Regions from separate parts of the Carboxylicivirga caseinilyticus genome, predicted to be linked through region 1. Evidence: riboswitches for the same ligand, from Rfam matches in the RefSeq annotation. Region 1 holds a riboswitch; each other region holds the start of a gene.
The links. Region 1 has a riboswitch for cobalamin ahead of ACRD62_RS11240 (TonB-dependent receptor). Riboswitches for the same ligand answer to the same signal wherever they lie in the genome.
Positions count from the first base shown of each region.

Region 2: linked by a shared signal. The riboswitch ahead of cobT (nicotinate-nucleotide--dimethylbenzimidazole phosphoribosyltransferase) and the one ahead of ACRD62_RS11240 (TonB-dependent receptor) in region 1 are both predicted to bind cobalamin.
Region 3: linked by a shared signal. The riboswitch ahead of ACRD62_RS19055 (TonB-dependent receptor plug domain-containing protein) and the one ahead of ACRD62_RS11240 (TonB-dependent receptor) in region 1 are both predicted to bind cobalamin.
Region 4: linked by a shared signal. The riboswitch ahead of ACRD62_RS07470 (cobyrinic acid a,c-diamide synthase CobB) and the one ahead of ACRD62_RS11240 (TonB-dependent receptor) in region 1 are both predicted to bind cobalamin.

Region 1 is NZ_JBNGOX010000019.1:20,918-29,329, reverse strand. It holds gene ACRD62_RS11245 (DUF5074 domain-containing protein) at 39-1,121, opposite strand; gene ACRD62_RS11240 (TonB-dependent receptor) at 1,142-3,082, opposite strand; cobalamin riboswitch at 3,161-3,420, opposite strand; gene ACRD62_RS11235 (sulfite exporter TauE/SafE family protein) at 3,542-4,231, opposite strand; gene ACRD62_RS11230 (FixH family protein) at 4,242-4,685, opposite strand; gene ccoG (cytochrome c oxidase accessory protein CcoG) at 4,706-6,103, opposite strand; gene ACRD62_RS11220 (c-type cytochrome) at 6,216-6,866, opposite strand; gene ACRD62_RS11215 (hypothetical protein) at 6,920-7,114, opposite strand; gene ccoN (cytochrome-c oxidase, cbb3-type subunit I) at 7,126-8,412, opposite strand, start outside.
Region 2 is NZ_JBNGOX010000061.1:8,655-17,066, reverse strand. It holds gene ACRD62_RS21220 (SusD/RagB family nutrient-binding outer membrane lipoprotein) at 1-1,003, shown strand, start outside; gene cobU (bifunctional adenosylcobinamide kinase/adenosylcobinamide-phosphate guanylyltransferase) at 1,134-1,643, opposite strand; gene cobC (alpha-ribazole phosphatase) at 1,644-2,216, opposite strand; gene ACRD62_RS21205 (adenosylcobinamide-GDP ribazoletransferase) at 2,216-2,998, opposite strand; gene cobT (nicotinate-nucleotide--dimethylbenzimidazole phosphoribosyltransferase) at 3,072-4,106, opposite strand; cobalamin riboswitch at 4,196-4,386, opposite strand; gene ACRD62_RS21195 (SUMF1/EgtB/PvdO family nonheme iron enzyme) at 4,699-5,532, shown strand; gene ACRD62_RS21190 (permease) at 5,634-7,010, opposite strand; gene lolA1 (outer membrane lipoprotein periplasmic chaperone LolA1) at 7,147-7,791, opposite strand; gene ACRD62_RS21180 (DNA translocase FtsK) at 7,834-8,412, opposite strand, start outside.
Region 3 is NZ_JBNGOX010000047.1:34,909-43,320, reverse strand. It holds gene ACRD62_RS19065 (DUF4468 domain-containing protein) at 1-39, opposite strand, end outside; gene ACRD62_RS19060 (family 43 glycosylhydrolase) at 438-2,243, opposite strand; cobalamin riboswitch at 2,776-2,970, shown strand; gene ACRD62_RS19055 (TonB-dependent receptor plug domain-containing protein) at 3,086-4,999, shown strand; gene ACRD62_RS19050 (FecCD family ABC transporter permease) at 5,009-6,013, shown strand; gene ACRD62_RS19045 (ABC transporter ATP-binding protein) at 6,006-6,845, shown strand; gene ACRD62_RS19040 (cob(I)yrinic acid a,c-diamide adenosyltransferase) at 6,918-7,460, shown strand; gene ACRD62_RS19035 (ABC transporter substrate-binding protein) at 7,467-8,357, shown strand.
Region 4 is NZ_JBNGOX010000010.1:94,116-102,527, forward strand. It holds gene ACRD62_RS07465 (TonB-dependent receptor plug domain-containing protein) at 1-3,815, shown strand, start outside; cobalamin riboswitch at 3,926-4,136, shown strand; gene ACRD62_RS07470 (cobyrinic acid a,c-diamide synthase CobB) at 4,246-5,607, shown strand; gene ACRD62_RS07475 (TonB family protein) at 5,882-8,176, shown strand; gene ACRD62_RS07480 (hypothetical protein) at 8,265-8,412, opposite strand, start outside.

The DNA.
Region 1 (8,412 bases):
TAAGATTTATCAACTACTATACAAGTAGTAATCATATATTATTCAACATCAAGAATCCATGATGGTGCAATTCCTGTGCTAAATTCTTCCTGTAATTCGCCATTAGTATTGTAAAATGATAGTAGTCCATTTGCTGTTGTACTTTGAGAAACCATCACATAGACCAACTCTGTTTGTTTATTAAAGTACACACCATTAATACCACTAACTCCAGTCAACAAAGGTTCTGATTCAAAAGATTTTAATTCAGTATCAAAAACATAAATTCCACCACTATAATTATAGAAAGAATCATAACTACCTCCAACAACATAAATTTTGCTTTTGTCCTTATTAAATGACATTATAGAAGAATAATTAGAAGTAATACTAGATAATTCATAAGTTGCTTCCAAAGTTTTGGTTGTTGTATTAATGTATCCTAAACCAGCTGTTGTCGCACTTATACTATAAGTATCAGGTATGCTAACAAAAAGATTACCTTCGTCATCTTTTAAGAAATAAGAAGAAACACCTGGAACTCCTTCAATAAAGCTCACTTCTTCTGTTTCTAAATCAATCATACCAATTTTAGTATCATAGTTTAAGGCACAGAACAAAGTTCCATTTGCAATCACTAATCCTTCAGGACCACCTGGCATATCAATTGTTTTCTCAACTTCATTGGTTGTAACATTATACTTTGCAATATATCCCAATGAAGTATCGCCCCAAACATCACCACCCCAGCATGAGATATACAGATAGTTGCCTTCTCCAACACAAAAGCGTGGTTTTATTATATCGGTTGACACCCCATTACTGGTTTGTTCCAACGAAGATGCCTCAACAAAATATATTTCATCAACAGCATTTCCCATAAAGTAAATATCACCTTGGTACTCATATGCATATTGCGGTTTACCCGACATATCAACGCCATTTACTGCTTTATAAATCTCATTTTGAACTGTTGAATTCTCAAGGTCAATGTATGAAAGAGAGCCAACCGAACTTGAATAGCTACCATAATTTAAAACATAATGTCCGGTAATTTTTGCTTCTGGTGTTTCATTCTCTTCTTTCTCGCAAGATGCCAATAAAAAAGGCAATGCTAGAAACAAAACTAAGTACTTCTTCATCTTCATGATTAATGAATTATTTAAAATTTATAATTAATTGCTACTCTATAATTGATCTCAGGCATGGCATATTGATATTGATTCTGATATTGCTCACTCAATAGATTATTCACCTGAGCATCAAATCTTAACAAGTTATTTCCAAGGTTAAATTGATAGAAAGCAGAGCAATTTATTAGCTGATAAGCTGATAAATATTTACCTGCCTGATTGTAATATCTTCTTCCTGTATAATTACCATCCAGTATTATCCCTGCTCTTGAAAAAGTATATTGAATATATCCTGTTGCAATATATTTAGGTACATATTCCAGCTGTTGATCAATGATGTCGGTAATAAGATCAGATTCCTTTCTTACTGCAGGATTAAAAGTAAACCCTCCACCTATTTCAATTTGTTGTCTACCTAAATCACAATAGGCTCTTATAGTAGTTTCCAATCCTTTACTAATCACACGCATAACATTGTCGGCATACCAACCACTGCTTCCTTGTGTCCATAATAACCAATCATGAACATTCATATAAAATACATTGGTATTTAAACGAAAAGTCCATGTTTCATTATCTGAAAATAAGTAGCCCAGCCCCAACTCTGCACTCAAGGCATCTTCAGGTTTAATATTTCGGTTTCCTTCATATCCATCCTGCCCCCAGTATCGATCATTTAACGTTGGTATACGATATGCTCTTTGTATATTACCGAATAAATTAAGCGTTTGATTATTTTTATTGATTAGTCTCATCTCCAACCCCAAGGCAGGTGTAAAAGGAGCATTAAATCGACTTACAAATTGCTGTCTAAGGTTCAACGACAATTTCAACCAATCAATTGGAGTTGCTAATAAAGATGCATACAGAGAAGTTCTGTATTCTGAAATACTTTCATCGTAGGCATACACATCAGGTTTTATGAATAGATATCGTAAACCCAGTTGCATGCTTAACCAGTCTTTTTCCTTTTTTAAACCTCCTTCAGTTATCCATCGTTGGGTAGTAATTTTTTGTTCTTTACTACTGTAGTCAATATTATCATCAAAAACATAACCTCCTCCTAAATAAAAATTGCCAATATGAGAATTCTGATCATATTGAATCCAGGTTCTTATATTCTGATCTTCAATATATCTGGTATTAGGATTTGTATTTTCAGCCATATTTGGCTGTGCCTCATGTCGGTTTTTTGTCAACCAAATTACAGATGATAACATTCTGTTATCGTCCCATTTATAATTCAACTGCTGTATTAGATTAGCATTTTCTATTCGGGCATTTTTCTGCTTATCGCGATCATAAGATCTTGTTTCAAAATTATAATAGGCTGTATTTTCAAATGGGAAATCATTTTCCTTTTCGTAGTATACAAGACGTGTAACTGATTCTAACCGGCCATTACTTGCAAAAACTTTTGCTCCTGCCATATATTCACCAAAAGAACCCAGTGAAACTTTTCCTTCACCATTCACTCCGTTTTTAAATTTATTCTGAAGTTCAAGCCTTACATTTCCCCCAATAGAGCCTGAACCCAAGGTTGCAGAAGAACTACCAAAACTAATTTGTACCTGATCAAATAGAAAAACAGGAGCATTATTTGCATTGTAACTACCTAAAGTCTGAGAATTCAATTCAATGCCGCGAACACGCACTGATGTATGATTGTCTGATGTGCCCCTGAACCGAAAAGAGGCTAATCCTCCCGCGTCAGTTTTAATGTAAATAGGTTGATATCTTGAGATTAATTCAGTAAGACTTCCCTGTTCTACGGAGCTTTTTTGTAGCGGAGTAAAAGTTTCCTTCTTCGAACCAACCTGATATTGTTTAAGTTTAGTAACAACAACATCTACCGACTCTATATCATAGTGTTGTAAATAACCTGGCAATGAATCTTTAACCTCACCTTCAGCTTTTGTATCCATTATGGCCAAAAACACCAATAAACCAACTACAATAGTTTTAAACATTCACCAATACTTTATCAAAAAGCCGGTATCATAAAAGAAAAGGTAAACCTATCTTGTGTGATTGCCTAGCTCCCGAAGCTTAAATTAAGTTATTTGGCAGGTCTTCTGACTTATTCCGACTACAAACCGCCTTCCCGTTTTTGTTTCTTGTCTGATAGAAACTTATCCCCATTCGGAACCTTTTAAGGTAACAGTGGCTATGTTGGTTGTAGCATACTATCCTGATTATTTCAGGATCGGAACTTACAGCAGCGGGTACTGTTGCCGATTTTCACGGCATTCCCTATTATCTCAGAGTGCAGATATACACCCTTTGAACCAATCTGATCGCAAAAGTAATGGTTTTTTTTATGCTAAAGTATCTGAAACTAAATTATTTTCTAACCAGTTAGATTTTATATCCTTACCGTTCATATAAATATATTTCTTCTTGTGATGCTCAAAAAATAGCAACAATCATTAATGACAACAAGTTGGCTTACTCATATCCGGACTGATAAAAGGGATACCCAGATTCATTCCCCTAAGAATAAAGATGATACCTAAAATGATTATGAACACGGGAATAAACTTTTTAAGATGATAGAGGTATCTGCTTTTTATAATATCGGAGAAAAAAGCAACCGCGAACATCATGGGAAGCGTTCCTAATCCAAAGAAAAACATGGATAATACACTTTCAGCAAGAGTTAACGACAAAACAGCTTTGGATATTGCAACATAAACCAGTCCGCAAGGAAGAAACCCATTTAGAATACCAATGATAAACAAATTACCTATTTTTCTGCGGTTAAGGGAATCTCCTATTTTCTTCTTCAGTGTACCATAAATCGAATTGGTTATTTTATTACTTCCCTTGGGCAATTTTATTATTCCGGGAAGAACAACTGATAATATCATTATTACACCACAAACAATAGAAACTATATTTTGAATTCCCGAATGCTTGAGACCAACTCCCACAAAACCAAAGATCAAACCCAAGATACTGTAGGTTATAGCTCTGCCAATATTATACAAAAGGGCTCCAATTACTTTTTGCCATACTGATTTGACAGGCAAAGGAAGTGCCAATGCCAATGGACCACACATTCCAACGCAATGCAGACTGCCAAAAAAACCAATTACAAATCCTTCTAAAATACCCATGATAGTTAGTTTAGTCTATAAATAACGGAAGTTTTGTAAGATATTCCTGATTATTGGCTCCCCATTCAATGATAACCTCGTATTTACCGGATTTGAAATTCTCTTTATCAAAACTAGCGATAAAAGCAGTATCCAATTGTATTTCCTTTTCTATGTCTAATCGTTTATCGGATGGACGATAAATATGAATACTACCGGTTATTTCATCAGGTTTATCTGTGATCTTAGGAAATACTACTGCTAAATTTCCATTTACTTTAATATTGACTTTATCAGACAATGCATTGTAATTTTTCAGTTTTTCAATCTGGTTCTGATATTTCAATTCCTTTGGATAGTACTCATCGGTTACCATATCAATGCGTTCTCTGGTTGTGATATAAACCAAGGATAAAAATCCGGTAATACCTAACAGAATAACAACCACTAAACCGTGTCCCCAATTAAATTTCATATTAATATTATTATTAATGATTAGTTAGGCCCTACAAAAGTTGATTCAATTGTATCAATCAATTCATCACCATCATATATCCCAATCATAATTTTCGTACTGGCACCGTTCAATTGTTCTCTTGATAATTTCAGTAAAAAGGCCCCCTGAAGCTTTTCCTGTTCTTTTATTTTCATCATATGTCCCGCCAATTGCACTTCTCCTTCAGGAGAAAGTAATTTGATTGACAGGTCAGCTTCTTTAGTGGTTTTATTAACAATCTTATAATTATAAATGTTGCTAATACGTCCATCATCCAGGGTTTGATATAATGATCCTTGCACCCTCAAAATGGTTGTTTCAAAATCTGATCGTAGATTAAACAGTACAACTAAAACTCCGATTAATGCAACCAACAAGGTGGTATATGCAATAACCCTTGGAGTCCAACGAAACTTTTGTCCATTTTCTATATTGTTTTTTGAAGTGATCCGGATCAATCCCTTTGGTAATTTATAACGTTCCATCACACTATCACAAGCATCAATACATGCTGTACAATTGATGCATTCAAGTTGAATACCATCTCTAATGTCAATTCCGGTCGGACAAACAGTTGTACATTTATGACAATTAACACAATCTCCTTTACCAACAGCTTTACGATCCTCATCTTTACGCATCGGGCCTCTGTTCTCACCTCTTTTGTAGTCGTAAATTACAGTCAATGTGTTATTATCCACCAAAGCACCTTGTAATCGCCCATACGGACAAACCAAAGAACAAACCTGTTCACGAAAAAATGCAAAAACAAAATAAAATGCCGCAGTAAAAATCATAAGTGCAACAAACACACTAAAATTTTCTGTAGGAGAACCTTCTATGTATTTCTGAACCGTTTCAACACCCACAAAATATGATAACATGGTGTGTGTTATAACCAGAGAAATCAATATAAATATGGCATGTTTCAGACTATTACGCCAGAACTTATCAAAGGTATCTTCTCCGTTGTTTCTAATCCGTTGCTGATCTCCACTCCCCTCAATCCAATATTCAATTCTACGGAAAATAAGTTCCATAAATATTGTTTGAGGACAAGCCCAACCACACCAAACTCTACCATAAACAACAGTAAATGTTACTATTGAAATGATTATAGAAATTAAGCCAATAACAAATAAATGAAAATCCTGAGGCCAGAAAACAACTCCAAATAAAACAAACTTCCGATGTATAATATCAAACAACAGTAATGGCTCACCATCTATTTTAATATATGGAGCTGCAAATAAAAAGGTCAGTAATATGATTCCAACAATCGTTCGGGCATTATAATACTTACCTTTGGGTTGGTTAGCGAATATCCAGTTACGTTTGCCTTCCTCATTCATTGTGACAATTCGATCACGAAATGTCGGGTTATTATCATTTGTCATGAATATGGATTTAGTTCAGTTTGAGCATCTTTAAAAATAGTAATTCTGTTTGGAAACAAAAACGGGCAATGCAAATACATTACCCGTTACTATTTGAGAAATGTATTTTCAACTATTCTGCTGCCGGTACATACTTTTCACCTTGAGGTGCTTTAGGATTTGGAGGATTGGTTCCTTGCAGAGTTGTAATAAAACTGGCAACCTGATGTATTTGAGCATCTGAAATTTGTCCTTTCCAGGCAATCATTCCTTTTTCAATTACACCATTATTAATCACTGTCATTATATTTTCAAAACTACCTCCATGAATCCAGTATTCATCCGTTAAATTCGGTCCAACCAATCCTTGTCCTTCTGCTAAATGACAAACAGCACAATTAGTGGCAAAAACTTTAGCGCCTTTATCAATGTCTGTTTGGGCAGTCAAAGGAACACTATAGTCAACCTTAACTGTTTCAATGGAAATTCCACCGCCTCCTTCTGCCGCAACGGCTTCAACACCTGCAGCGGCTTCTTCCTGCATTTGAACAGCATACAATTCAGCCTCGTATTCATTCAGACCCACTTTACCATCACTAAAAAAATGGTATTTAGCCAAATAAACATAGGCGAACAAAATGCTGAAAATAAATATAAATGTCAGCCACCACGGAGGATTGTTAGCCAATTCTCTAATACCATCAAACTCGTGTTCAGGTACGAATTTATCATTGGTTAACGGATCAACCTCGGGCATTTTTTGGTCTTTCAAATTCTCTTCCATAGACGAAAATATTTAAAGACATTACTCTTTAAAGTTGTCTTTTATAGATTTAGTTAATTCTGATTCTCTTCCGGTAATTCGTCAGCTTTATCTGTGGCATAGTTTGAAACCTCCTCAATCATACCTTTATCCATTTTTATTACATACCATGTGATAAATAAAAACAGGGTAAAAAAAAGAATAAACGATATAATAGGGTATATCTCAATACCAGCAATATTTTCCAGATAATGTCTTACTAATTTCATAATCCTACCAATTAATCTGCTGTTTCATCTTCTGGTACTACTTTATAAATATCTGTACCAAGTCTTTGCAAATAAGCGATAAGTGCAATTATCTCTTTCTCACTGCTAGTTTCAATTCCTGCAGCTTTTAAACCTTCTGTAATCTTATCAGCCTGTGCCATATAGTCATCAACAGCCTTTTCATCATATCCTTCTTCATATGGTACTCCCAATGTTTGCATTGCTCTGATCTTTGCAGGGATACTTGCAATGTCGGCATCATCTTCGATTAACCATGGATATTTTGGCATGATAGAATTTTCGTTCAGCACCTGAGGATCCAACATGTGATTAAAGTGCCATGCATCTGGTTTGTATATTTTACCTGTCATAACACCTTCCCTGGCCAAATCAGGACCTGTACGTTTCGATCCCCACTGGAATGGATGATCATAAACAAATTCTCCAGCTTTTGAATATTCGCCGTAACGTTCTGTTTCTGAACGGAAAGGTCTTACCATTTGCGAATGACAATTATAACAACCTTCACGTACGTATATATCCCGTCCCTGCAATTCCAAAGGTGTATATGGTTTAACACTCGAGATAGTCGGAACATTTGATTTTATCAGGAATGTTGGTATTAACTCAACGAATGTACCTATCAAAACAACTACCAGGGAAAGCACCATAAACTGAACCGGTTTACGCTCCAGCCATCCATGGAATTTCTCACCCGGCTTTTTAGGGGTATAAGTTTCATCAATGGCCGTGGCTTCTTCGTTGGCAACTGATTTACCCAAACGTGCTGTTTTAATTAAATTATAGGTCATCAACACAGCTCCCATCAGGTAAATAAATCCACCAAATGCTCTCATGTAGTACATTGGACGAATTTGTGTTACTGTTTCAAGGAAATTTGGATATGCCAATAATCCATCTGCTGTAAACTCTTTCCACATCAAACTTTGGGTTAATCCGGCCCAATACATTGGAATTACCCAGAATAGTATTCCTAAAGTACCAATCCAGAAGTGAGCATTGGCAAGCTTTTGTGAATATAGTTTTGTTCGGAATATCTGAGGAACCAACCAATATAAAATACCAAATGTCAAAAACCCGTTCCAACCGAGTGTTCCTACATGCACGTGTGCCGGTGTCCAGTCAGTATAGTGACTGATGGCATTAACATTCTTCAAGGATAACATCGGACCTTCGAAAGTTGCCATTCCATACGCCGTTACGGCAACAACTAAAAACTTTAAGGTAGCACTTTCGCGCACCTTATCCCATGCTCCCCTAAGAGTAAGTAATCCATT
Region 2 (8,412 bases), on a different contig from region 1:
TCAATCAAAAATTTATGCAGATATATTAAAAGAGTTAGATGAAGCTCAGGCCATGATTAATACGTCAGCAACAATGATTGAAGGTGATAGCTTTTTTGATGGAGATGCTGTTCAATGGAAGAAATTTGCAAATTCTTTAAGGTTAAGAATTGCAAATCGTATTAAAGCGGCTAATAATTCATTAGCAACTCAGCATATAAATGCAGCAATTTCTGCTGGAGTTATGGAAGGCAATGATGATAGTGCAGGTGTTACATATACAGCTGATAATGATGCAAATTCTGCTCCTATGTATTCTGCTTTTTATATTAGTAATAGATTAGATTTTGCACCATCAAATACATTTGTTGAATTATTAAAAGGAGATAGAGGTCCTTTTGGAGAAGATCCTCGTTTAGGCATTTATGTTGATCCTAATGCTTCAGGTGAATATGTTGGTATTCCTGTGGGTGCGGCAAGAGATGTTGTAAGTGATTTTAAATGGGAATCATTGCCTGGAGAAGCGATTTTAGACTCAAAATATACTGAATACTATATGGAATATTCTGAAGTATGTTTCTTATTGTCTGAAGTGAATGGTTGGGATCAAGATTGGTATGAGGCAGGTGTTGAAGCTTCAATGGAAAAATGGGGTGTTCCTGCAGCTGATATAGAAGCTTATATTGCAACACTTCCTGCAGCTAGTGAAGAAACGGTATTAACACAGAAGTATATTGCTTTGTATATGCAACCTCAGGAGGCTTGGGCGGAATATAAAAGAACTGGTTATCCAACAACTTTTTCTAAACCAGGAAATGAGTATAGTGTAATTGTACCATTAGGTGATGGAACAACAACAACCTTTACTTATACTTTCACCACTTTAGTTTCAGGTCTAACAGATTTACCCACAAGAGCTAACTATCCATTAGTTGAAGCTAATATCAATTCTTTAAATTATAAGAGTGCTGGTGATGCAATTGGTGGAGATGAAATGGATACAAAATTATGGTTTCAACCATAATTTTGAAAATATTAAACTTTTAAGCTGTGGTGGGACGTAGATTAAAGGTTTAGTTGTGTGAGGAAGGGACGTTGTGAAGCGTCCCTTCTGTTTTTATATGTGTTAAAGTAAAAACAGAAGAGGAGAAAAGTTACTTTATTTTTAACTGTATTCCGGAAACCATTAAAAATACTTCGTCTGCTTTTTGAGCGATGTACTGATTCATCCAGCCTTGTAGATCAGTAAATTTTCGTTGTAAGTCATTTTCAGGCATGCCACCAAGACCAATTTCGTTGGTAACGAAGATAAAGGTCGTATCCTGTTGTATAAGATTATTGAATTCTTCCTTTGCTTCAAGTAGTGATTGGTCAATGTCGCTCTTATTATCAAAAAAGAAATTGGTTAGCCATAGAGTTACACAATCAATCAAAACAATTTTGTCTTCCAGGCTGTGTTTTGATAAATGCTTTTCTTCTTCAATGTTTGTCCATTCAGGACCACGATCATTTTGGTGACGAACTATGCGTTGACGATGTTCATCATCCCAAATACGCGATGTTGCCAGGTAAACAGGATTTGCACTTAGTTTTAATGCCAACTCCTGGGCAAATCGACTTTTACCTGAGCGTTGTCCACCTGTTATAAGTATTATTTTTGTCATCTATCCCTTTAAAAATTCAACCTGATGATAGCCTCCATCGTGTATTGTGAGTTTAATAACACAGCCATAGTTCAGATTTAGATTGAAAATATTTTCGGGTGGAATGGATAAGTATTTCATCAATACAACCCTTATTACTCCTGAGTGTGTAACAATAGCAATTTTGTTGTGAACTTTTTCTTTCAGTATAGAGAAGAATTCATTTATCCGACTGATTAACTCTGAAAACTTTTCACCATTTGGTGGACTCTGATTAATGAAATCGTTTGACCACTTATCAATGCTCAATCTTTCGATTTCTTTCCAAGGTTTTCCTTCCCAGTCGCCAAAATTGAGTTCCATTATTCGATTATCAATCTGGATATATACATTTTCAAACAAATCGTTGGCTAACTTTCTACAACGTATTAACGGACTTGAGTAAACATCGTCAAATTGCTTGTGCAGAATTGTATTTCTAATTTGCTTAAGTTCATCTTCATAACTATCAGTAATATCCAAATCAAGTTGACCATAACAGATACCTTTTTCAACCTTTGGAGTGGTATGACGAATTAAATAGATTTCCTGCATCAGTTAAAAAATGAAAAATGGTTCGATTGTTGAAATAACGCAACTAGGCAAATGTAAATTAAAAGTTCGGTTGTTTGTTGAATGGTTCCAAGGCAATCACCTGTATATCCTCCTATCCATTTTTTAAAGTATCGTTCCAATAGTAATTTACTAATTATTAAAATTGGGATAATAACAAGAACTTTAAAATCCATTAAAAGAAAAAGAGAAGGTATGGTTAGGGCAAGTGCAATAAACAGATCTTTAGATTGCAAAGATTTTGTTATTGGTTTCGATTTACTACTTTCATCTTCGCGCACATAATCAAGACTATGCATAGTCCATACAGCCATAAAGCGACTAATTACATGAGCTGTAATTAACGACAAGGCAATGATGTCTGAAGGAAGGTCATTAATTGCTGTATATTTTGTTAACAAGAGAAGAATGATTCCAATGGCTCCATAGGCTCCAATACGGGAATCTTTCATGATAGTCAGAATTTTATCTTTCGTCCAGCCTCCTCCAAATGCATCGCATACATCTGCAAATCCATCTTCATGAAAAGCTCCAGTCAGAAGGATACTTGCAGCCATTGATAACAAAATTGATAATGACTCGGGCAGAAAGTAAGAAGCTGAAAGGTATACAAGAGCTGATAATCCTCCCACAAAATATCCAACCAGAGGAAAATAACGATTACATTTGTTCAGATTATCCTGTGAAAATGCAATGTTAAAAGGGATCGGTATTCGGGTAAAAAAACCGAATGCAGTTAATATAAGGTTGAATTGTTCCTTCATGGCTATTATTAAGTTATAAGATAGAAGAGAAATAGGCTATTAGCCAATAGCTATCGGCTAATAGCTTATAGTGTTATCTGTTACTTACGCCCGCATCAGCAAAGCTACTCATCTCATTAATGAAGGCAACCGCAGATTGAATCAATGGGTATGCAACTGCTGCTCCGGTTCCTTCACCAAGGCGCATGCCTATGTTTAAAAGGGCATTTGCACGTAAATGTTTAAGCATGTATTGATGGCCTTTTTCATTGCTCTGATGCGTGAAAATGCAATAGTCCAGTATTTGTGGTTGCATTGCGTAAGCCGCCAGTAAGGCTGATGTTACAATGAATCCATCTACCATAATAATCATATTCAATTCGGCTGCTTTTAACATGGCTCCACAAATGGTAGCTGTTTCAAAACCGCCAAAGCAAGCCAAAATTTCTAATGGATCAGTTATGCTTTTGTGTAAATCAAGAGCTTTGGTTATTACATCGGCCTTGTGCTGAATGCCTTTGTCATCCAATCCGGTGCCTGCACCACATGCATCAATTGGTTTTACTTTGGCATATTTACACAAAAGGGCAGAAGCAGAGGTTGTATTGCCAATGCCCATCTCACCGAAACCAATTATGTTGGTACCTGTTTGATGTAATTCTGTAACAATATCAGCACCATTTTGCATTGCTAGGCTACATTCTTCTAATGTCATGGCTGGTTCAACGGCAAAATTACGTGTTCCTTTAGCTACTTTTTTGTTTATTAATTGATCATTAGCTTCAAAGTCGTAATTAACACCGGTGTCGGCTACCAAAAGGTTAATCTGATGTTGACGGCTGAATACATTAATTGCTGCTCCGCCAGCAAGAAAATTCATTACCATTTGAAAGGTTACTTCCTGCGGAAAAGGACTAATCCCTTCGTGGGTTATACCATGATCACCCGCGCAAACTAATATGGCCGGTTGGTTCAGCTTCGGATGTAAAGTTTGTTGAATGCGACAAATTTGGGCGCCAATGGTTTCTAATTGGCCCAATGAACCCAACGGTTTTGTTTTACCGTTAATTTTTTCAGTAATTGCTTGATCTAATGTGTGATCAATACCTTTGATTTGAATCTCCTGCATTGTTTATGCATTAAAAGTTAAACAATTATCTTCAGGAGGGAAGTGGAAAGAATTAATAGCACAAGCGTGCGCATCTGACTACTTTACCCCGAAGTTTATATGCTAAGGCAGGTATTCTGGCTCATCCCTTATCAAATAACGTCTTCCCGAATAATCTAAAATTCAGTGACATAATGTTATTGACATTGAGACTTACAGCTGCGGGGACAGCTCCGGAATATCATCTTACTGAGCACCGGATTCCCTATTATGCTTGCGCACCTTAGTGATGCAAAAGTAATAAAAAGATTTGGACGTAGTGAGGTTAGGATGTGTAATGGTCGATGTTTGTGTAGACGATTGAAGACTCAGGATAGTAAGTAGTGCCGCAAGGATAGACAGTGAACATATCAAGTAAGATTGGTATGCAATGAGATGAATGTTGTTTATTACATTACCGTGGCTTATGTTCATGTTTCAAAACTCAGTTTTTAAATGAATCAATACGGGACTTGATATCAGCATTTTAATTTAAAAGAGAAATAAGCAATAAATGTTAGATTTAGGAGTTCTGAATATTACATAATAATTAAACTACAACATTATTAAAACTATGAAAAAAATAGTCATTCTATTAATGCTTTTTTGGTCTGGTTTGACATTGGGGCAGAGTAAATTAAAAAATATGACTTTCATTCCAGCTGGTGAAATAATTCTTCAGGATGAAAATTCAGCAGATAGCAGAGAAGTAAAAGTTAGTTTGCGTTCCTTTTTTATTAGTAATGAGATTACGAATAAAGAATTCAGAACATTTGTTGATTATTTGAAAGCACACCCTGATGGAAATCTTGAATGGGTGGATTTGAAATCGAAACCCTTTGAAGAACTAAGAAAAGACTTGAAATCGTATATTGTCTCATGCAAAATGGCAGATGTTTTATCGAATCTGATAGATACTTTTGCAATGGCCAATGAATATCCAATCAACAGTGAAGAGTATACACTATACCAAAACTATTTTACCGACAAAAAATATGACGATTATCCGGTAGTTGGGGTTACCAGGCAAGGTGCAATGTATTATTGTATTTGGCGAACAACTATCGAAAACAATGAATTGATGAAAAAAGGTAAACCAACCCAAATGAGCTATCGGTTAGCAACATTGCCTGAGTGGTATTGTGCTCAACAATATTGTCCTGGTCCATCTGTCAAAAGCAGTAAGGTTGATAATGTGAAAAGTCAGAAAGTTAAAAAAATGGAAGTTCCTAACATGAATGGGAATGTTTCGGAATGGATTTCGAGCAGTAATGAGAATGGTGAAAATATAGCAATGGGTAATTCCTGGAAAAGTGGTGACGATAAGCTTTTAAAGACTTTTAAAGACAAGAATGTTCGTGAAGGGTATATTGGTTTTAGAATTGTAAAGGATTCAATTTATGAATAAGCACGACTGACTAGTTTTGTTTACTTGATGATATTTCAATAAAAAAGAAACCCTGCAAACAGATGGTTTAGTTTGCAGGGCTTTTATATTATTATCGAGTTTTATGCTAATCCTTTATACGAATAACCAAGGGATTCAATTGTAGATTCAACAATTGCATTATCTTGTTCAGAGGCTTCCACAATAACACGATTACTTTGTGGGTCAGCTTCAACAGAAGCAATGCCATCTAATTTTCCTAGATTTTTTTCTACGCTCATTTTGCAATGACTACAGGTCATTCCTTCAACAATATAAGTTGTTTTAACAGTAGGTTTTGCCATGGTAAATGATGTGTTAAAAACAGGAACAACAGGCGCTCCTGCCGATGGTTTATTGTTGTTATTAAATATGATTGATTTTGAAAGTCGTTCCGTTTGAATTGTGGCTTTTTTTAATCTTTGTTTTTTGAGATATTTTTGAATATAACCATTCACTATTAAGGCAATAAGGGTGATGGCTGATAGTAACTGAAACCATTCTGGTAATAGCTCATGTCGATGCCCTTCGTGCATGGCATGTTCGGCTAGAGTAAACCATTCACGGGGTAAAAAGGCATTTATCAAAGTACCGAAAACCATAGCTCCCAAAATTATTGAACCGAGGTAGGAGATAAGCGTTTTTAATCCAAATACTTTTTGAATGATGGTAATTGTGGCAGCATTGGTTGCGGGTCCTGCCATTAATAAAACCAAAGCTGCACCTGGTGATAACCCTTTTAGCATTAAAACTGCTGCAATAGGCACTGATGCTGTAGCACAAAGATAAAGCGGAACTGAAGCAAGAAGTATGATCAGCATGCTTAATGGTTCATTATCCAGGTAATTAGCAAAGAAATCATCAGGAATAAGTACGGCTAATACAGCAGCAATTAGAATGCCTATTACCAGCCACTTGGCAATATCCATTAAAAATTCATAAAAACCATATCGAAAGATACCTTTCCAGCCTTGTTTGGTGCCCATCTTATCCGATTCACAACTTTCGCCTGATTTAGAAGCGTCTACCTTATCATCTTTTGCGATGGTATTGGTGGCTACACCTCCTAATACACCTGTAATTAAGGCAACAATAACACGTATAATGGCAAACGGTAATCCTAATAATGAATAAGTTACCATAATAGAGTCAACACCTGTTTGAGGGGTTGAAATTAAGAAACTAACGCTTGAACCTTTGGATGCGCCATTACGATAAAACGATATTCCGGTTGGTATTACACCGCAAGAGCATAAGGGGAGGGGAATGCCTAAAATGGCTGTATTTACAACGGATCCAAGATTGCTTTTTCCCATGAATCTGTCGATCCAGCTTTGTGGGAACCAAACCTTCAAAATGCCTGCAAAGAAAAAACCCAATAAAAGGTAAGGTGACATTGCCTTAAGCAGGTCAAACAATGAATTGAAAAAGTCGATTGTATAGGTCAATATTGCTTCCATATCCTGTAAACTTAATTTATCTGTTTTAGTTCAAACAGTTAAATAAATCGATAAATGTAGATTTTTGGATAAGTGGCAAAAATAACAAAAAAATCCTGCCGATAGACAGGATTTGAGTTTATGCTTGAATTAATTATTATCTCATATCTATCACATCAACATCAGGGTTGGCAGCAGAATCAAAGACAAAACTCTTATCATCAACTTGTTTGTTAGTAATCATCTTTTTAACAATTACTGTATAGTTGTTGCCATCTTTTCCCATCTGACGAAATGAAAATAATGTCAGATCATCTTTAAATACCAGTAATTTAATTCTTGAATAAGGTTTATCACGATTAGTAGGATACAGGTCAATTTCGTGTACATCACGTCCTTCAGCAACACCATCACCAACATAGTTAAGTTTATAACCATCCTGATATATATTAAATATAGTAGCCGGATTTAGTGTTTCCTCATCATCTGGATCTGGGGTTGTAATATTTACTTCACCTGCTTCAACCATATGTGTGTAAAGAACTTCTCCATCGTAATAGGTGTCAACATCCATTAACGATACTTTGTATTTATTACCTTTTAATATGATGGAGCCATCATATATCTCTTCAATATTTTCCTGCAGATTTTCCATTTTGAATGAGAAATCGGCTATAATGGAAGGATATGCTTTTGTTTTGGCTGATACTTTATCAAGAATTTCCTTTGCTTTTTCTGCGGACTGAGCAGAAGCTCCAACTGCTATTGCGAGTAAAAGTAGAAATGAATAGAATGTCTTCATATAAATTGTTTTTCTATATTCTTATCAATTATTATTCCAAAATTAATTAAACTGACTTAGATGCCTTTCCAACTCCAGTTCATTAGCTATTAAAACCTGACGAGCCTTACTACCTTCAAATGGTCCAACAATACCTGCTGCTTCCAGCTGATCAATGATTCTACCGGCACGATTGTAACCAATGGAGAAACGCCTTTGAATAAGAGATGTAGATCCTGATTGATTGGCAACTACAATACGGGCTGCTTCTTCAAACATCTGGTCTCTTTTTGAAAGATCAACATCTCCGGGTTCAGTTCCTCCACTATCACTACCAGAATATTCAGGAAGAAGGAAAGCAGAAGTATAGCCCCTTTGTTCGCCAATATAATCGTTTATTCGCTCAACCTCCGGTGTATCAACAAAAGCACACTGAACCCTTACTAAATCACTTCCCTGAGATATAAGCATATCACCACGACCAATTAACTGGTTGGCTCCCGGAGAATCCAAAATAGTCCTTGAGTCAATCATCGAGGCAACTTTAAAGGCAACCCGGGTAGGGAAGTTTGCTTTAATAACACCTGTAATAATATTGGTCGATGGACGTTGAGTGGCAATAATCATATGAATACCTACAGC
Region 3 (8,412 bases), on a different contig from region 1:
AACAAACATTAGCAGGATTAATAATGGAAATTTCTTCATAATATATTATGCTAGGTTGTATTTTATGTTTATAATTTTAAATATAATTATTTCTTTAACTAATTAACCGACTTGTATTAATCTTGAACCTAAACTAATGGTGATAATCCAATAATTTTCATGATTTAATTTATCTATGATAGATTATAAATCAAATCATTAACAAACACTACGTCAGGTCAATTTTGATTAATTTTTGAAGATATATTCTTATTAATCATTATGCTACAAACCGACTAAGTTCAAAACTAATTGATAGATTATTCATTTAAACCAACCACTTTTGGATGATCTGTTATTTTTAATATTACATCTAATTAATTAACCATTCTTAACACAAAAATCAGGCCAGAACAATTCGATAACTTTACAATATATTTTCTTTATACGATAAAACACTATTTTACCATAACAGGTTTTGTTGAAACTGAGATACCATTTTCGTTAAAAGCTTCAATTGAAAAATAATAACCGGTTGCTTTATCCAGCGAAGGTATTTTAAGTTCTGCCTGATCATAAACCAACCATGAGTGATACAACTTATCAGGTGCTATTCCCCAACGTATATTATATCCCTGAGCCCCCTTTACAGCATTCCACGACATTACGGCTTCTCTCCTGTCTGCCTCACGGCTGATTGTAAAGTTGGATACTTTGGTCGGCTTTTTACCTTCACCTAAACCAAAAACACGTATCTCCGACATGGCCAGATTCTTACCCGGCACCTCAATGTTTTTATACCGTATATATTTAGCTCTTACAGGTTGTTTCAGCGTTATATATGCATTGGGTGTATCTTTAAAACTATTGCTTTTATCTACAATGGTCTGCCAATTAGCACCATCTAACGAGGCTTCAATTATATAACGATGACGTAAACCGTCAACACGAGTATAAATACCTGATTCATGATCGTGATAATTGAGCTGCAAAGCATATACATTTCCAATTTGGTTCATTTCTATCTCTACCCATTGGTTGGCATCATTGGAGCCAGCTACCCAAAAGGATTTAGGACTCTCGTCAGTTAATACCTTTGAAATGATTTTGCCATCTGGCGTATGTTCCACTTTCATTTCCTCAATATCAAATTCGCCATCATCAGCTGTACTTTTCTTTATCTGTAAAGCCGAACTTGATACGGTGGTTTTACCTTTGTACGATAATAGCATCCAGCCACAATGTTGTCCGGCTTTTGTTGGATGATCGGGACTAAAGCGCGGATAATCGCCATAATGAGTGTTGCAATGCATGATACCTTCCGCATCAAAATAAGTTGGAAACATACACAAACGACGCTCCCAGTGAGAATTGGATGCTAATGCCATGGTTGCAAAATGCCAGTATTGGTTATCAGTAGCTTTTACGGTCATTCCATGACCGGCACCATTGGTGAATCCACCGGGTTTAAAACTCACCGGATTGCCTTCCATGTAGGTAAAGGGTCCTTCTGGCGAATCTCCAATATAGGCACCATCGGCATATACATTAAACTGAGTGCCGGGCGCAGCATACTGAAGATAATACTTGCCGTTATACTTGGTCATGGAGGCACCTTCCATATAACCTTCTTTGATGGTTGGATGAAAGTTATTCTCACCGAAGCGTTCCCATCCATGCTCTTCTTCATTAAGATTAATCAGGTCCTTTGGTTCACCAATCTGAAGCATTCGGTCATCTTTATTCAGCTGTTTTACTTTAATAGGATGAACATTTGATGATCCCCAATACAAATAGGTTTTTCCATCATCATCAATAAAAAGCTCTGAATCCTGTATATTATTTGAAATGGATGCTACAGAAGACCATTTGCCGGATTTAGGATCATCGGTATAAAGAATGCTTCCGTAACCAGCAGGATCACCGGCAAAATAAATAACAGAATCTTTATAATTAAATGCCGTAGGTGCATTGGAACCTTCAAAAAACCATTGCTGCGGACGAATAAAATCCCAGTTAACCAAATCAGTTGAATGCCAGTAACCAAACGAACGCGTTACAAACATATAGTATTCACCTCTGAACTCAACCACTGCCGGATCAGCTCCCGAACGATAAGAAATATTCCAGGCGGAGTTATAAATCATGTAAGTGTAATCAATATCAAGCGGATTACAATAGGTTTGAGGTATCGGATCCTGAGCATATACAAGTGAACTAACAAACAGTAAGGCTAAACGTAAGGCATTCTTTATCCGGTTCATTGCTAATTTGGATTTAATTAAACTTTTAAAATTGATTCAATGAGGTCGTTTGGTTTTTTCATATTTGAGATTACCAACTTACATTAATTTCCATAAATAATCCAAAACTTTTTCTTGAAGTTGGTTCAATTCTGTCCTAATTATTTTTCAAATTGGCGCTTCGCCCAAACCCGACTTCATTTCTTGCCTTGATGCAAGAAACGAAGCAAAGAAAATCAAGGCTACACCTGTCTCACTAAAAAAACTACGGTCAATTGACTGAAATCGTTTAAACTCGTTGACTACGCTCAACTCAAACAGTAAACGATTTTTAATCGTCAATTCAACCTTGTTTTTTTGCTCGCCAACTGAGGCCTGTTATACACAGTAGCTTTCTTTCATTATCAAATATTATTTAGGACGCAATTGAAGTTGGTTAATAGATTAGTGATGAATCAGTAATAACAAATCCTTCACATTTATTATAGCCTGATAATTTTATAAAATATACCACACACTTATATTTTAAGTTTGCGCATTAAAAATCTTTTCTACCTTTGCGACCGATTACGGTAAATCCGGTCATTCAAATCGGATTGAAAGGGAATCAGGTGAAAATCCTGAACAGTACCCGCTGCTGTAAACTCCATTTTGATGAAAGGCACTACTTGCCACTGATCGTTTCACGCGATTGGGAAGGCGTCTTTCAGGAGTGAGTCAGAAGACCTGCCATAGTCAAAGGTATCGTAGCTTTCGGGAGTAAAAGCGAAGAGACAGACAGGTAATTCTAGACAAATCTATCTATCTTCTCCATTTTCCTAACTGCTACAAATAGTTTAACCATTGAATAAATTATTTGTAAAATGAATTATTTAAAACGTCTCCTTATTGGTGGCTTTTTATCAGGCATGGCATTTTTGAAGCCAGTTGCCCAATCAACCGACACATTAATTGTGATAACTGAGGTGAACATCACCGAAAACCGTTTGAGCAATTTCAATGCTGGCAGCACTGTTTATCAGCCTAATCAACAACTTTTAATGCAAAGATCAACACTGGGCATGGATGAAGTTTTACAATTCCTTTCTCCCATGAACATTGATGCTTACGGAACAGGATCATCCAGTATTAATGCACGGGGTGCTGGAAGCAACCGAACCCCTATCCTATGGAATGGTTTTAACTTACAAAGCATCGCCAATGGCGGCACCGACATATCAACCCTTCCCCTACTGTTTTCCGATGATATTAAAATGGAGATGGGTGGAAACTCTGCCCTTTTTGGAAGTGGAGCCGTTGGCGGTGTTATTTATCTTAATAACAAAGCCCGTTACAATGAAGCCAAAAAATCGTTTATGACCATCAATGCCGGTAGTTTTGGACGATTCAACGGAGCTTCAGGTATTCAGTACGGAAACAAAAATTACAGCGGTGTTTTACGCACTTATTATCAGCAGGCCGATAACGACTTTCCGTTTACCGGAGATTACACTTCTTCAGGGGTAACAACTACCGTGGATAAAGACCTGCCTAATGCCAATATGCATCAGTTTGGAGTGATGTCGAACAATCATTTTCGATTGAAGAACGGACAAAACATCAGCATACATTTATGGTACCAGGATGTGGATAAGCAAATTGCTCCAACAGTACGCGACATGGCAAGAGGAAAAACTTCGGATGCCGAACAACGCGACCAGGCTATACGTGGAGCAGCAGAATGGAAAGCACCCCTTAAAAATGGAGTTGTTACCGTTCGAACAGCTTTATTCTCTACCGAAACCAATTATCAAAAACCATCTACTTCTGATACCACCAAAACAACAGGACTTTCTTCTATCAACGAGGCGGAGTTGGATCTTAACTTCACCCCCTGGTTAAAGTGGAATTTAGGACTGAATTACACCTACGAAAAAGCTGAATCGAGCTCTTACGAAGGCGAAAAAGGTCGCAATCGTTTTGCCACATTTACTTCGTTTGGTATTAAGAACAAAAAAAGCGGAACCTTTGTGACTTTAAACGGACGTGGCGAAAAAGCCGGTGACAGCGATTTCACCATCACTGGCAATATTGGTCTGACACAAAAAATAGTGGGCGGATTATCAGCCAAAGCAAAAGCCGGAACCAGCTATCGTATACCAACCTTCAACGATTTATATTGGTCGGGGGGAACTCAGGTTGGAAACCCAAATCTGGAAGCCGAAACCGGATTTAACTATGAGGCCGGTCTGCATTATGAGCAAACTGTTGCTTCAACCGAATTTCAGGTGCAGGCTACCTGGTTTAAAAACAGCCTTGAAAAATGGATTAGCTGGGGACAACTTGAAGACGGCACCTGGACGGTATTTAATCAGGATAAAGCAGAGATTCAGGGACTGGAAATACATGCCGGTATAAACACCAAAATCAACAAAGCCAGCATTGGTTGCAACATTAATTATACCAACCAGGATGCCGTTGATCCTGACACGGAAAATCTGCTGCCTTATGTTCCTAAATCAAAAACAGCTGCTGCCGTATTTGGAGAATATAGAGGTTTGCGCTTAATTTACGCTCACAGTTTTGTCGACGAACGATATACATCAGCCAGCAATTCTACTTTAATGCCAAAGTATAACATTGGTAATCTGTCATTCGAAAAACGATTCGATGGACAGGTAGAAACTGCACTGACCTTTAAAATCAATAATATCTGGGATACAAATTATCAGACCCGACAATACTACCCAATGCCAGGCAGATATTTTTTACTTGGCATTCAATTGAGTTTAAACTAATTTCATTGCATGATTACATCTGCCAAATATAAATGGATAGTAGCACTAACACTGGTGGTGTTAGTGCTACTTTCTTTTATAGCATTAACCCTGGGGCCGTCTAATGTTTCTTTATCGCAGCTTTGGATGAGCTTTTTCAACCCTAACGAGGCTGATGCCGGAATTGGGCAGATTGTATTACAAATAAGAATGCCACGTATTGCAATGGCATTACTTGCGGGAATGGCCTTATCCGCTTCCGGTGGTGCTTTTCAATCAGTATTTCGCAACCCCATGTCCGATCCTTATGTTCTGGGCATCTCATCCGGAGCTTCAGTAGGTGCAGCCATTGCCATTGTTCTGGGACTTCAGGCCGGCATGTTCAGCATTCCTTTCTTTGCATTTCTGGGTTCAGCATCTGCACTGGCCATTGTTTACTGGTTTGCCTTTAACCTAAAACAGTCGGAACAAAACACCTTGTTACTGGCCGGTATTGCCATGAGTTTAATGCTGGGTGCCGTTGTTTCGTTGTTACTGGTGATTAATCGCGAACAAATGGAAAGCATCTATTTTTGGATGCTGGGCGGATTTAATGCCATAAGCTGGAAACAAATTTATATCGTTTGTCCGGTGGTACTTTTTTCGCTGGTGATGCTTTTCAGATACTGTAAAGACCTGAATTTACTGGCCATGGGAAACGAAACAGCCCATTCATTAGGAATCAATGTTAAACAAAAAGTGGCCATCATCCTGCTTATTTCTGCTTTGTCAGTTTCCATTGTGGTGTCGTACAGTGGCGTAATCGGTTTTGTAGGATTGATTGTACCGCATATGGTGCGCTTCTTAATTGGTGCCGACAACCGACGATTACTACCATTATCTGCCTTATGGGGTGGTGTTTTTCTGATTATAGCTGATACCCTGGCCCGCACGCTTGTTCAACCGGGCGAATTACCTGTTGGCAGCATAACCGCTTTGTTCGGAGCTCCTTATTTCTTCTTTATTCTAATCAAAAAAAGCCGTCGCCATGTTTAAAGTAAAGAAGGAATTACAAAAACGCTCCATCGTGCTAGCTTTCGAAGATCTGAGCTACAAAGTGGGTAATGAAAAAATTTTGGATACCGTATCGCACGAGCTTTACAAAGGTTGTTTTTACAGTATAGCCGGATGCAACGGATCGGGCAAAACCACCTTATTACAATCGCTGCTGCAAATCAAAAAGCCATCATCTGGTAAGATTTTCCTACCGGAGGAAATTGAAAACAAAGCACATTATTTCAGTTATGTTCCTCAAAACACCTTGCTTGAATTTGACTTTACGGTTGAAGAAGTAGTGATGATGGGTCGTTACCCGTATTATTCGGGTATTACCGGACCAAGCAAGGAAGACAAACAAAAAGTTAAGGAAGCGCTTCAGCTTACTGATATCGAAAACCTCCGTCATCGTTCAGTAATAACCCTTAGTGGTGGTGAACGTCAGCGTACCATCATAGCACGTGCACTGGCACAGGATACACCTATTATGTTTCTGGATGAGCCGGTATCGCAGCTCGATGTTTATCACCAGATTGAAGTATTGAAACTGTTGCGTGAGATTGCCGACACTCAAAACAAAACGGTTGTTACCGTATTGCACGACCTGAATCAGGTGAGTGAATTCACCGACCATGTGATGGTAATGGATGAGGGTAAAATTGTGGCCAATGGTACTCCAACCGAAGTGTTATCGCCGGCACTTTTAAAAGAAGTATTCAGGGTGAATGCCGAATGGGTTTGCTCCGAAGATATGAAACCACACCTGATCTTTCATTATCAAAGTAAGAAGAAGACTGATAGACGGTTAGACAATAGACTGTTAGACCATTAGACAATAGACTGTTAGACCATTAGACTTTTAGAAATCCAGATTTACATCACACATCAAAACATCACACATCCAATGACCAAAGGATTAACCATAGTAATAACCGGAAACGGAAAAGGCAAAACGACTTCGGCCCTGGGTATGCTTATGCGCACGTTAGGACATGATAAAAAAGCCTGTGTCATACAATTTATGAAATCACCTGAATCGGGTTATGGCGAAATAAACATGATGAACCGCTTAGGAGTTGAAAACTACCAGGCTGGTGCCGGATGCACCTGGACGGTTTCAAAAGAAGATACTGTTGAAACAGTTCAGTCGGCATGGGAGCTGGCTAAACACAAAGTAATGGCTGATGGTTATGATTTTATATTGTTAGACGAAATAAATATTGCCCTGTCATTGCCTGAAAAATTTGAAGAGACATTGATCACAGCCGATGAATTGATTGAGCTGATAAGACAGATGAGAAGTCGTTTCCCTGAACGTCACCTGGTTTTGACAGGCAGATATGCCTTACCTGAAATCATTGCAGAAGCAGATCTGGTTTCAGAAATAAACAATGTTAAACACCCATACAAAAACGGGGTTATGGCCCAGGAATGTATCGAATTTTAATGCCTTATGAAGATTAAAAACATTACCATACTATTGATTGCTATTCTGATAGCATCATGCCATTCAAACAATTGCAGCAACGAAAAATCGGTTCAGTTTACCGACAGCAATGGCAAAGAATTAAAGCTGGATAAAGTACCGCAACGCATCATCTCCTGCTCTCCGGCCATTACGGAGGTAATGTTTGCCTTACACGAAGAGAAAAAACTGGTGGGTCGTACCTCCTACTGTTATTATCCACCCGAAGTAGAATCCATTCCGGCAATTGGCGGATTAATCGATCCTTCACTGGAGGTAATGATCAAACTTAAACCCGATCTGGTGATGGCATCCACTCATTTCAAAAAAGAAACTGCTAACCGTATCGAACAGCTAGGAATGCCCTTTGCCTGGTTGCTGAGTCAGGAATCAGTTAGCGGAGCCGGCGATCTGATTATGAATGTTGGTACCCTGATTGGCGAAAAAGAGAAAGCTGATTCGTTATGGAAAGCCATACAGGCCGATATGAAACACACCGTTGAATTGATACCTGCCGACCAGCCCAAACCTCAGGTTTATTATGTGGTGGGATTTGGCAAAGGCGGCGATTTTACTGCCGGCGGAGATACCTTTATCTCCGAAATGATCAATTTAGCCGGAGGTATTAATATCGCTCAGGATGTTAACGGCTGGAACTATAACCTGGAAACGCTGATGCAGAAAGACCCGGATATTATTTTGATTGAGCCGGGCATGCTGGAGGCTTTTTGCCAACACGAACATTACAAAGAACTCAAGGCCGTTAAAAACAATCGTGTTTATGCAGTTGATCAACATATGGTGCAGCTAAACGGACCACGGGTCAATCAATCGCTTAGAGTCTTTGCCGAAATATTTTATCCACAGGTGCAATTCTAAAACCCTCAATTTTATTGTCCTCTCCAGGACAGAACCCTTCCTGGCGAGGTTTGAC
Region 4 (8,412 bases), on a different contig from region 1:
AGTTTGGGAAACCAGCCGATGTTGAAGGTGAGATTAGAGATAGTAAAGACAAATTGATTAAAACATTCGCAAGTTTTCATCAGGGTATGGGTGCATTTGATTTTGTTCCTGATTCAAATGAAACTTACAGAGCTATTGTTTTAAAACCTGCTGGCATACGAAAGTCGTTTTATCTTCCAAAACCAGATGCTGAAGGCTTTGTGCTTCATCTGAATAGAAGAGAAGGCGATGAATATAAATTTTCGATTTACTCTAATGTAGAGGAAAAAGTACACATAGTTGTACAAGCCAGAGGTGAAATTTTGTACACCCAAAGCAGAATGCTTAAAAAAGGTAAGATCACCGAAAACATCAGGCTTGATAAGAAACAGCTTTCAGGTGTGGCACAAATAACTGTTTTTGATGATTTTGAAAGACCTTTGGCAGAGCGACTCTTTTATGTATTTCCTGAAAACAAACTCAGTATTGATATAACTACTGATAAAACAACGTATGCCCCGCGTGATAGAGTTAAGATGTCGATGAAAGTAAGGGATCAAATGGGTGAACCTGTATCAGGTAATTTCTCTCTGGCTGTTGTGGATGATAAAATTGTGACTTTTGCTGATGACAAACAGGATAATATCTTGTCGTATTTATTGTTGTCGTCCGAAGTGAAAGGAGAGATTTATGAGCCGTCTTTTTACTTTAATCCTGAAAAAGAAAAGGCAGCTGAAGCGATGGATTATTTACTGCTTACACAAGGCTGGAGAAGGTTTGTGTGGAAGGATGTCCTGGAGCTGGAAAAGAAAAGCCTAACTGAAGCTGAACGATATGATCGGGTATCAGGCAGAATCGTAAACTCATACGGTAAGGGTGTTAAGTCACGGGTAATAGTGATTGATAATGAGAACAGGAAATACTCAAAAATCATAACCAACGAAGGGGGACGATTCTCAGTATCAGGTCTTGATAATTATAATTATCTGCAGATTTTTGCAAAATCCTTAGATAGAAAGAATAAATACGTTAATATAAACATTAGTCAGTCAGTTAATAATGTAGTAAATCGTTCTGTGGTTTCTCCAACCATCTTTGGAACTGCACAAGTTAATGCATTGATTTCAGAAACCCGGAATGTTAATAACTCCATGAAGATGGAAGAGGAGTTCATTGAAGACTCAGAGGTTATTGTTTCAGCATCTGAACAGAAACGTGTTTCAGCGGCTTGGTCGATGGAGGAAGATGCTGTCGCTCTGGATGAAGTGGTGACTATTGGCTATGGTACTCAACGGTCTTCAAGTGTAACAGGAGCTGTTACATGTATCAGGGCCGAAGATTTAAACAGAGTAAGTTCAGATGTAAATTATGCCTTGCAAGGGCAAGTTGCCGGGGTACAGGTCATTAATGGATCAGGTGCTCCCGGGGCTAATTCATCCATAATGATCAGAGGTGTGTCTTCTGTATCAGCAAATAATGCTCCTCTGTATGTGGTTGATGGAATTCCTGTAACTGATGTGAATAATATTAATTCCAATGAAATAGATAAAATCGAAGTCTTAAAAAGTGCTTCTGCATCTGCTATTTATGGTTGCAGGGGGGCAAATGGAGTTATTTTTATAAATACCAAAAAAGGTAATTACGGTCATTATTACAGGCAACGTAAATATTCACGAAAAATGGCTCAGAACTTTGTATCAGGTGGCTATCATTTTGAAAAAGTGAAAGAATTTTATGTTCCTCGTTATGGTAATAAAGAATCAAAGGGATTTGACAAGCGCGAGACGGTTTATTGGAATCCGTCGATAACAACTGATGAGAATGGGAATGCTGAAGTTGAGTTTGTGAATACTGATGAAGTTACCACTTTCAGAGCCACCGTGGAAGGAATTGGTAATAATGGATTGATTGGGCGAACAGAAGGTTTTTATTCCGTTCAAAAGCCTCTGCAAATGGAAGCAAAAGTACCTCCATATGTAACGTTTGAGGATGAAGTAGAAGTGGCTGTTTTGATAACCAATAATACAGAAAACAGTATTGAAGGGGAATTAAAAGTTGATTATCCACAATCATGGAATATAAAGGATCAGCCAGTATCTATTGTGGAAGTTGATTCAGAGTCTTTTAAAGAAGTGATTTTGAAGTTTAATGTAGGCTCCAAAACGGGTAAAGATAGTTTGAGCTTCAGCTTTGGTAATGAGCAATATCAAACAGAACTAGTGGCAGAGACCAACATTGTAAGCAAAGGTTTTCCTGCTGAGATGTCTTACTCATCCAGAGCCATCCAAACAGAATTCAGTTTTGATTTATCCTCAGCTGTAAATAAGAGTGAACATATGAGCATTTCGGTTTATAATAATGTTTTAGCCGAAGTGATGGATGGAATTGAGTCGGTGATCCGTCAGCCACATGGATGTTTTGAACAGGCCAGTGCTTCCACCTATCCGAATGTGCTCATTTTGAAATATCTTGAAGAAACAACTAATGTTGATGCGGAACTGAGAGCTAAAACCATAAAATTCATTGATGAAGGTTATAAAAAACTAGCTGGTTATGAAACAAAGGAGAACGGTTTTGAGTGGTTTGGAAAAACACCTCCACACGAAGGGTTAACAGCTTTTGGGTTGATGGAATTCTACGATATGAAGCAGGTATACAATGGTGTGGATGATACAATGTTGAAACGAACCATTGTATGGCTGTTAAGTAGAAAAAATGGTAAAGGTGGTTTTGATACTAATAAGGGAAAATATGGTTTTTCAGGTGCTTCTGATGAGGTAAGCAATGCATATATGGTTTATGCTTTTTCTGAGGTAGGTCTTCCGATTAAGGATTATGAAGCTGAGTTTACCACGGCTTTTGAAGAGGCTATGAGAAGCAAAGATGCATACCGTATGGCCTTGATGGCAAATGCTTGTCTGAATAGAAAAGATCAGGCAAAAGCTACACAACTCATAGATTATATCATCAAGAAGCTTCAAAAAGGAAGAGTAGAAGATTTAAAATCCAATCATTCGATAGTTCGATCCTGGGGTAAATCACTTCAGGTTGAAACGGCAGCTCTTTCGGCTATGGCATTGATGAAAAACGGTGATGAGTATTTTACGGAGTTACTTACGTTAATGGACTATATTTTGGGTGCACGTAGTTTTGGAGGTTTTGGATCCACACAGGCAACGGTGCTTTCCTTGAAAGCCATTACGCAATATGCAGGCATTGTAAATAAGATGCCTGAGAACGGATCATTAGTGCTTAAGATAAATAATAAGGAGATGCTGACACGCAAAATTAGTGCTGAGGATAAATTAATTATTCTGGATAGTCTTGAACAGTATCTGTCATCAGGAGTGCAAACATTTAATCTGGAGTTTAAAGGAGTCAGGAATCCACTTTCGTTTACGGCTAATGCCCAATGGATGCAAACAGTTCCTGTTTCATCAGAGAAATGTAAGGTTCAGTTGAAAACTAACCTGATGAAATCGGAATGTGAGATAAATGATCTGGTTCGTTTATCGGTTCAGCTGAAGAACAAAACCAGATCGGGCTTACCCATGACAATCACTATGGTGGGTATTCCATCAGGATTATCAGTTCAGCCCTGGCAACTGAAAAAAATGCAGGAAGAGAATGTATTTGATTATTACGAAATACATCAGAATTACCTTGTTTTGTATTATCGCGAAATGCCTTCGTCTGTTGTTAAAACAATTAATCTTGATTTAAAAGCCGAGGTGGCTGGTACGTATACCGCTCCGGCAAGTTGTGCCTATTTGTATTACACCAAAGAACACAAAGACTGGCAAAAGGGTGAAGAAATTAAAATAACCAATCCGTAATTTTAAGTTTGATCCGCGAAGATTTGTTTTACAGACTTCGCGGATTTTTTTTCTTTCGAATGAGACCTGTTCACTAATTTACTCATGTTATTCTTTTCACAATTAAATTTGTATTTTCGGGGCGTTTTGGTGGATTTTCTCTTTCAGAGAATGCCTTAATATGGGAATCCGGTGCTTCAATCAAGAATAATCCGGAGCTGTACCCGCAGCCGTAAGTCCGTTAAATGTTATTGAAAACCATTGCCACTGTTTTGCTCTGCACAACGGGAAGGCTTCAGTAACAGGATAAGCCGGAAGACCTGCCATTACTTAAAGCTTTCGGGAATAAAAGCAAAATGAACCATCTGTGACTTCATTTTCTTTTTTCATTAATAAGTGTATTAATGGAAGTAAGCTTGAATTAATAATTATCAAAACTTTAAAGCTAAAAATGAAAGGGTTTATTGTTGCAGGTACTAATAGCGGATGTGGAAAAACGACTGTTTCAATTGGATTAATGTCGTTGCTTAAAGCCAAGGGTTATCAGGTAGCCCCATTTAAAACCGGGCCCGATTACATCGATCCTTTATTTCATCAGAAAATACTCGAAACGCCTTCTTATAATCTGGATACCTATTTACTTCCTGATAATGCTGTTAGTCATTTGTTTCAGAAACATTCTGAAGGTAAGGATATAGCTGTGGTTGAAGGTGTAATGGGTATGTATGATGGTTTGGGTGTTGATTTGAAAGGTAGTACATATGAACTGAGTCAACGACTGAATTTACCGGTTGTTTTGGTTGTTAGTTGTAAAGGATTGTACCAGTCTGTTGGTGCAATTGTAAGTGGTTTTAAAAATTACAGGATTCATTCAAATGTTAAGGGAGTGATTTTAAATCATTGCTCTAGTAAAGAATACTATTCTTTTCTGAAAGGAATAATTGAGGAGGAGTGTGGTGTAAAATGTGTGGGATATGTTCCTTCCAATAAAGATTTTTCGCTGGAGAGTCGTCATTTGGGATTGGTTCAAGCCGAAGAAGTTGAGGATTTACAAAGTAAAGTGCAACAATTAACAGATGTTCTGGAAACTACCATTGATTTAGAAGCCTTATCAGCTATTTCAGAGTTTGAATTCAACAAAAATGTTCACTTTTCAGTGCCCAAAATTGATCTCTCTGATTTACATCTGGGTGTGGCATACGACAAAGCTTTTCGCTTTTATTATCAGGATAACCTGGAATTGTTAAAAGAGTTGGGAGCAAAGCTATACTTTTTCAGTCCTCTGTATGATGAATCATTACCGTTTGAGTGTAATGCTTTATATATAGGTGGAGGATATCCTGAAGTTTTTGCACAACAGCTGTCTGACAATAATAAGCTAATGCGCCTGATTAAGGATAAGGTTGAAGAGGGCTTGCCTGTTTATGCCGAGTGTGGTGGACTTATGTATCTAACTGAAAAGATCATAGCATTAGATGGTTCTGAAAATGAAATGGTGGGTATTTTTAATACATCGGTTCAAATGACAAAACGCTTACAACGATTTGGTTACGCAGATTTAAAATATGAAGGTAGTACAACTCGATGTCACGAATTTCATCACTCAGATTTAATTGAAAATATAAAGGAAGCTAATTATCTGAAAGAATATGAATTAAATAAAAGTGAGAAACAACAAAGCTGGAATTGTGGTTTGCAATATAAAAACTGCCTGGCTGGATATGCTCATAATCACTTTTATTCTGATTTTCAGTTTTTTGAAAAGATAGTTGAGTTGTGGAAAGGTAAAAATGAGAGCACTTTAATTAAATAACAAGTAAAATACAGTTCATTCTGGTGTATTTTTTTCACAACTTAGTTTCTTTATGACGTTTTATTTGTCATTAACGCCCCAAAGGGCGCAATCATCTATTAATGTTTTTACTTAAATGTTTTAGTGCAACTTATAAGATATTTTACTAATGTTGTTTATAAGTGGCACATTTTCTATTGGTTAGTGATATTTATGGGAGTGTAGGTTTTATCAAGTTATTATTCTGGCATATGAGTTGGTTTTAGGTTGATATGTTCAACTTAAAACTGAAGAGATGAAACTAAAGATTAATCACAGGCTCATTTATTTATTCCTGTTTCAAATAATAGCAGGTTCCTTCTGCCGGATCAATGCTCAAGTTGCACCGGTTGACAAAACATCATCGCCTTATTTCATTGTGTTATCAGAAGATAAAGAAACAGATCAGCTGCCATTAAAATCAACTACAGTTGATGTTGATATCACTGGTGTCATAGCAAATGTTAAGGTGCATCAGGAATACAGTAATAATGGGGAAAATACACTGGAAGCTATTTACGTTTTTCCGGCCTCAACAAAGGCTTCTGTTTATGAAATGAAGATGAAAGTGAATGACAGGGTGATCAATGCTATTGTGGAAGAAAAAGGTAAAGCAAGTGATATGTATAAGAAGGCTCGCAAAGAGGGTAGAATAGCTTCTCTTCTGCAGGAGGAAACACCCAATGTATTCCGGATGAAAATAGCGAATATATACCCACGAGCAAAGGTTGAAGTTGAATTGAATTATACCGAATTACTTTCGCCAGAAGGTGGAGTTTATGAGTTTGTTTATCCAACTGTTGTTGGTCCCCGATATGCTAATGATTTAAATAAATCAGACAAATCAGATAATTGGGTTGCTAATCCTTACCTGAAATCAAGTGTTTTACCTGTGTCAGATCTAAATTTGAAGATAACTCTTAATGCCGGTATTTCAATTAAAGATATAAAGTGTGACACGCATAAAAATAAGATAGATTTTAAAGATCCATCTACAGCAACCTTGAACATGTTGGACTTAAAAGGTGGAAACAGAGACTTTATAATGCAATATCGTTTAGCAGGTAAAACAATTGAATCAGGCATAATGCTCTATGAAGATCCTAAGGGAGAAAATTATTTTCTGGCAATTATGCAACCTCCTCAACGTGTGTTACCAACAGAGTTAACCCCCAGAGAGTATATTTTTATTGTTGATGTTTCGGGTTCTATGAATGGTTTTCCACTTGATGTTTCAAAATCGTTGATAAAAAAACTGCTCCTTCAGCTTAAGGAAACAGACCTGTTTAATATCGTTTATTTTGCGGGGGGATCTGAGGTTTATTCAAAGGAATCGGTTTTGGCATCAAAAGAAAATATTGTTCAGGCATTAACTTTTTTGGATCAGAAAAATGGTGGAGGTGGTACAGAGCTACTTCATGCACTGGAAGAATCAATGGGATTGAATTCTAATGAAGGTTATTCACGTTCTTTTCTGATTTTTACAGATGGATATGTGAATGTTGAGAAAGAAACATTCAAATTTATTGAAACTAACCTTGATCAATCCAATTTCTTTGCCTTTGGAATAGGTACAAGTGTAAATCGTTATGTTATTGAAGGAATGGCTCATGTAGGATGTGGTGAGCCTTTTAAAGCAATTAATAAAGAAGAGGCGGAATTGGCTGCAGATCGTTTCATTAACTATGTTTCTCAACCTGTTCTAACTGATATTAAATATCATTTTGAAGGAATTAATACTTATGATTTAATTCCTGAGAAGATGCCTGATTTATTTGCTGAACGACCCCTGGTAATTTGTGGTAAATATAAAGGAGAAGCAGCTGGCAAACTAGATATCAATGGTAAAACGGGTAAAAAGGAATTTAAAGGAATATTAAAATTTGAGAAAAGTAGTAATGCTGATAATACCTCTTTAAAGTATTTGTGGGCAAGAGAGAAAATCCGCTATTTGTCGGATTATAATAAATTGAACTACGACGATAAATTAAAAGAGGAGCTTATTTCGCTTGGAAAGAAATATAATCTATTAACTGAATACACATCATTTATAGCCGTTGATGAGGTTCAATCCATTGAAAGAGAAAGTCAGATTACAATTAGACAACCTCTTCCTTTACCCGATCGAGTTAGTAACTTTGCAGTTGCAAGCAATCTGGTTGTTTTAAATGATTGCGAATTAGATGAGGAATTAGAGTTTTATGATACAGATAGTTCTGAAGATTTTTCTGTTCACGTATTTCAAATTATTGAAAAGATGCCTGAATTTCCAGGTGGGGAAGCTGCTCTGAATAATTTTATCACCAGCAATATTCAATTTCCTGAGAGTGCAGCCGAAAATGGTATAAGTGGAACCGTTTATGTTAGTTTTACCATTGATGTGGATGGATCTGTTACTGATGTAAAAGTACTAAGAAGTGTTAGTAAAGAACTGGATGAAGAGGCTATGCGAATCATTAAATTAATGCCAAAATGGTCTCCGGGGGCACAAAGGGGTAAATCTGTTAAGACTAGTTTTACGGTTCCTGTTAGATTTACTCTTGATCAATAAGTGCTGGGTTATTAATAAATGATTAAGTTCACAAAAAGAGCCTAACAATTACGTTAAGCTCTTTTCTATTTATAAAATTAGATTCCGTTTATTCAGCTTTAATTATGACCTTTGCTGCTTCCAATCCTTCACTTGTGGCAGTTACTTTTATTTCACCTTCGCCATCTGCTTTAACTATTCCTAAAAACAATCCGCTGAAAGCCTTTCTTTCAGGTGATGGGAAAGGAGTGAAACAG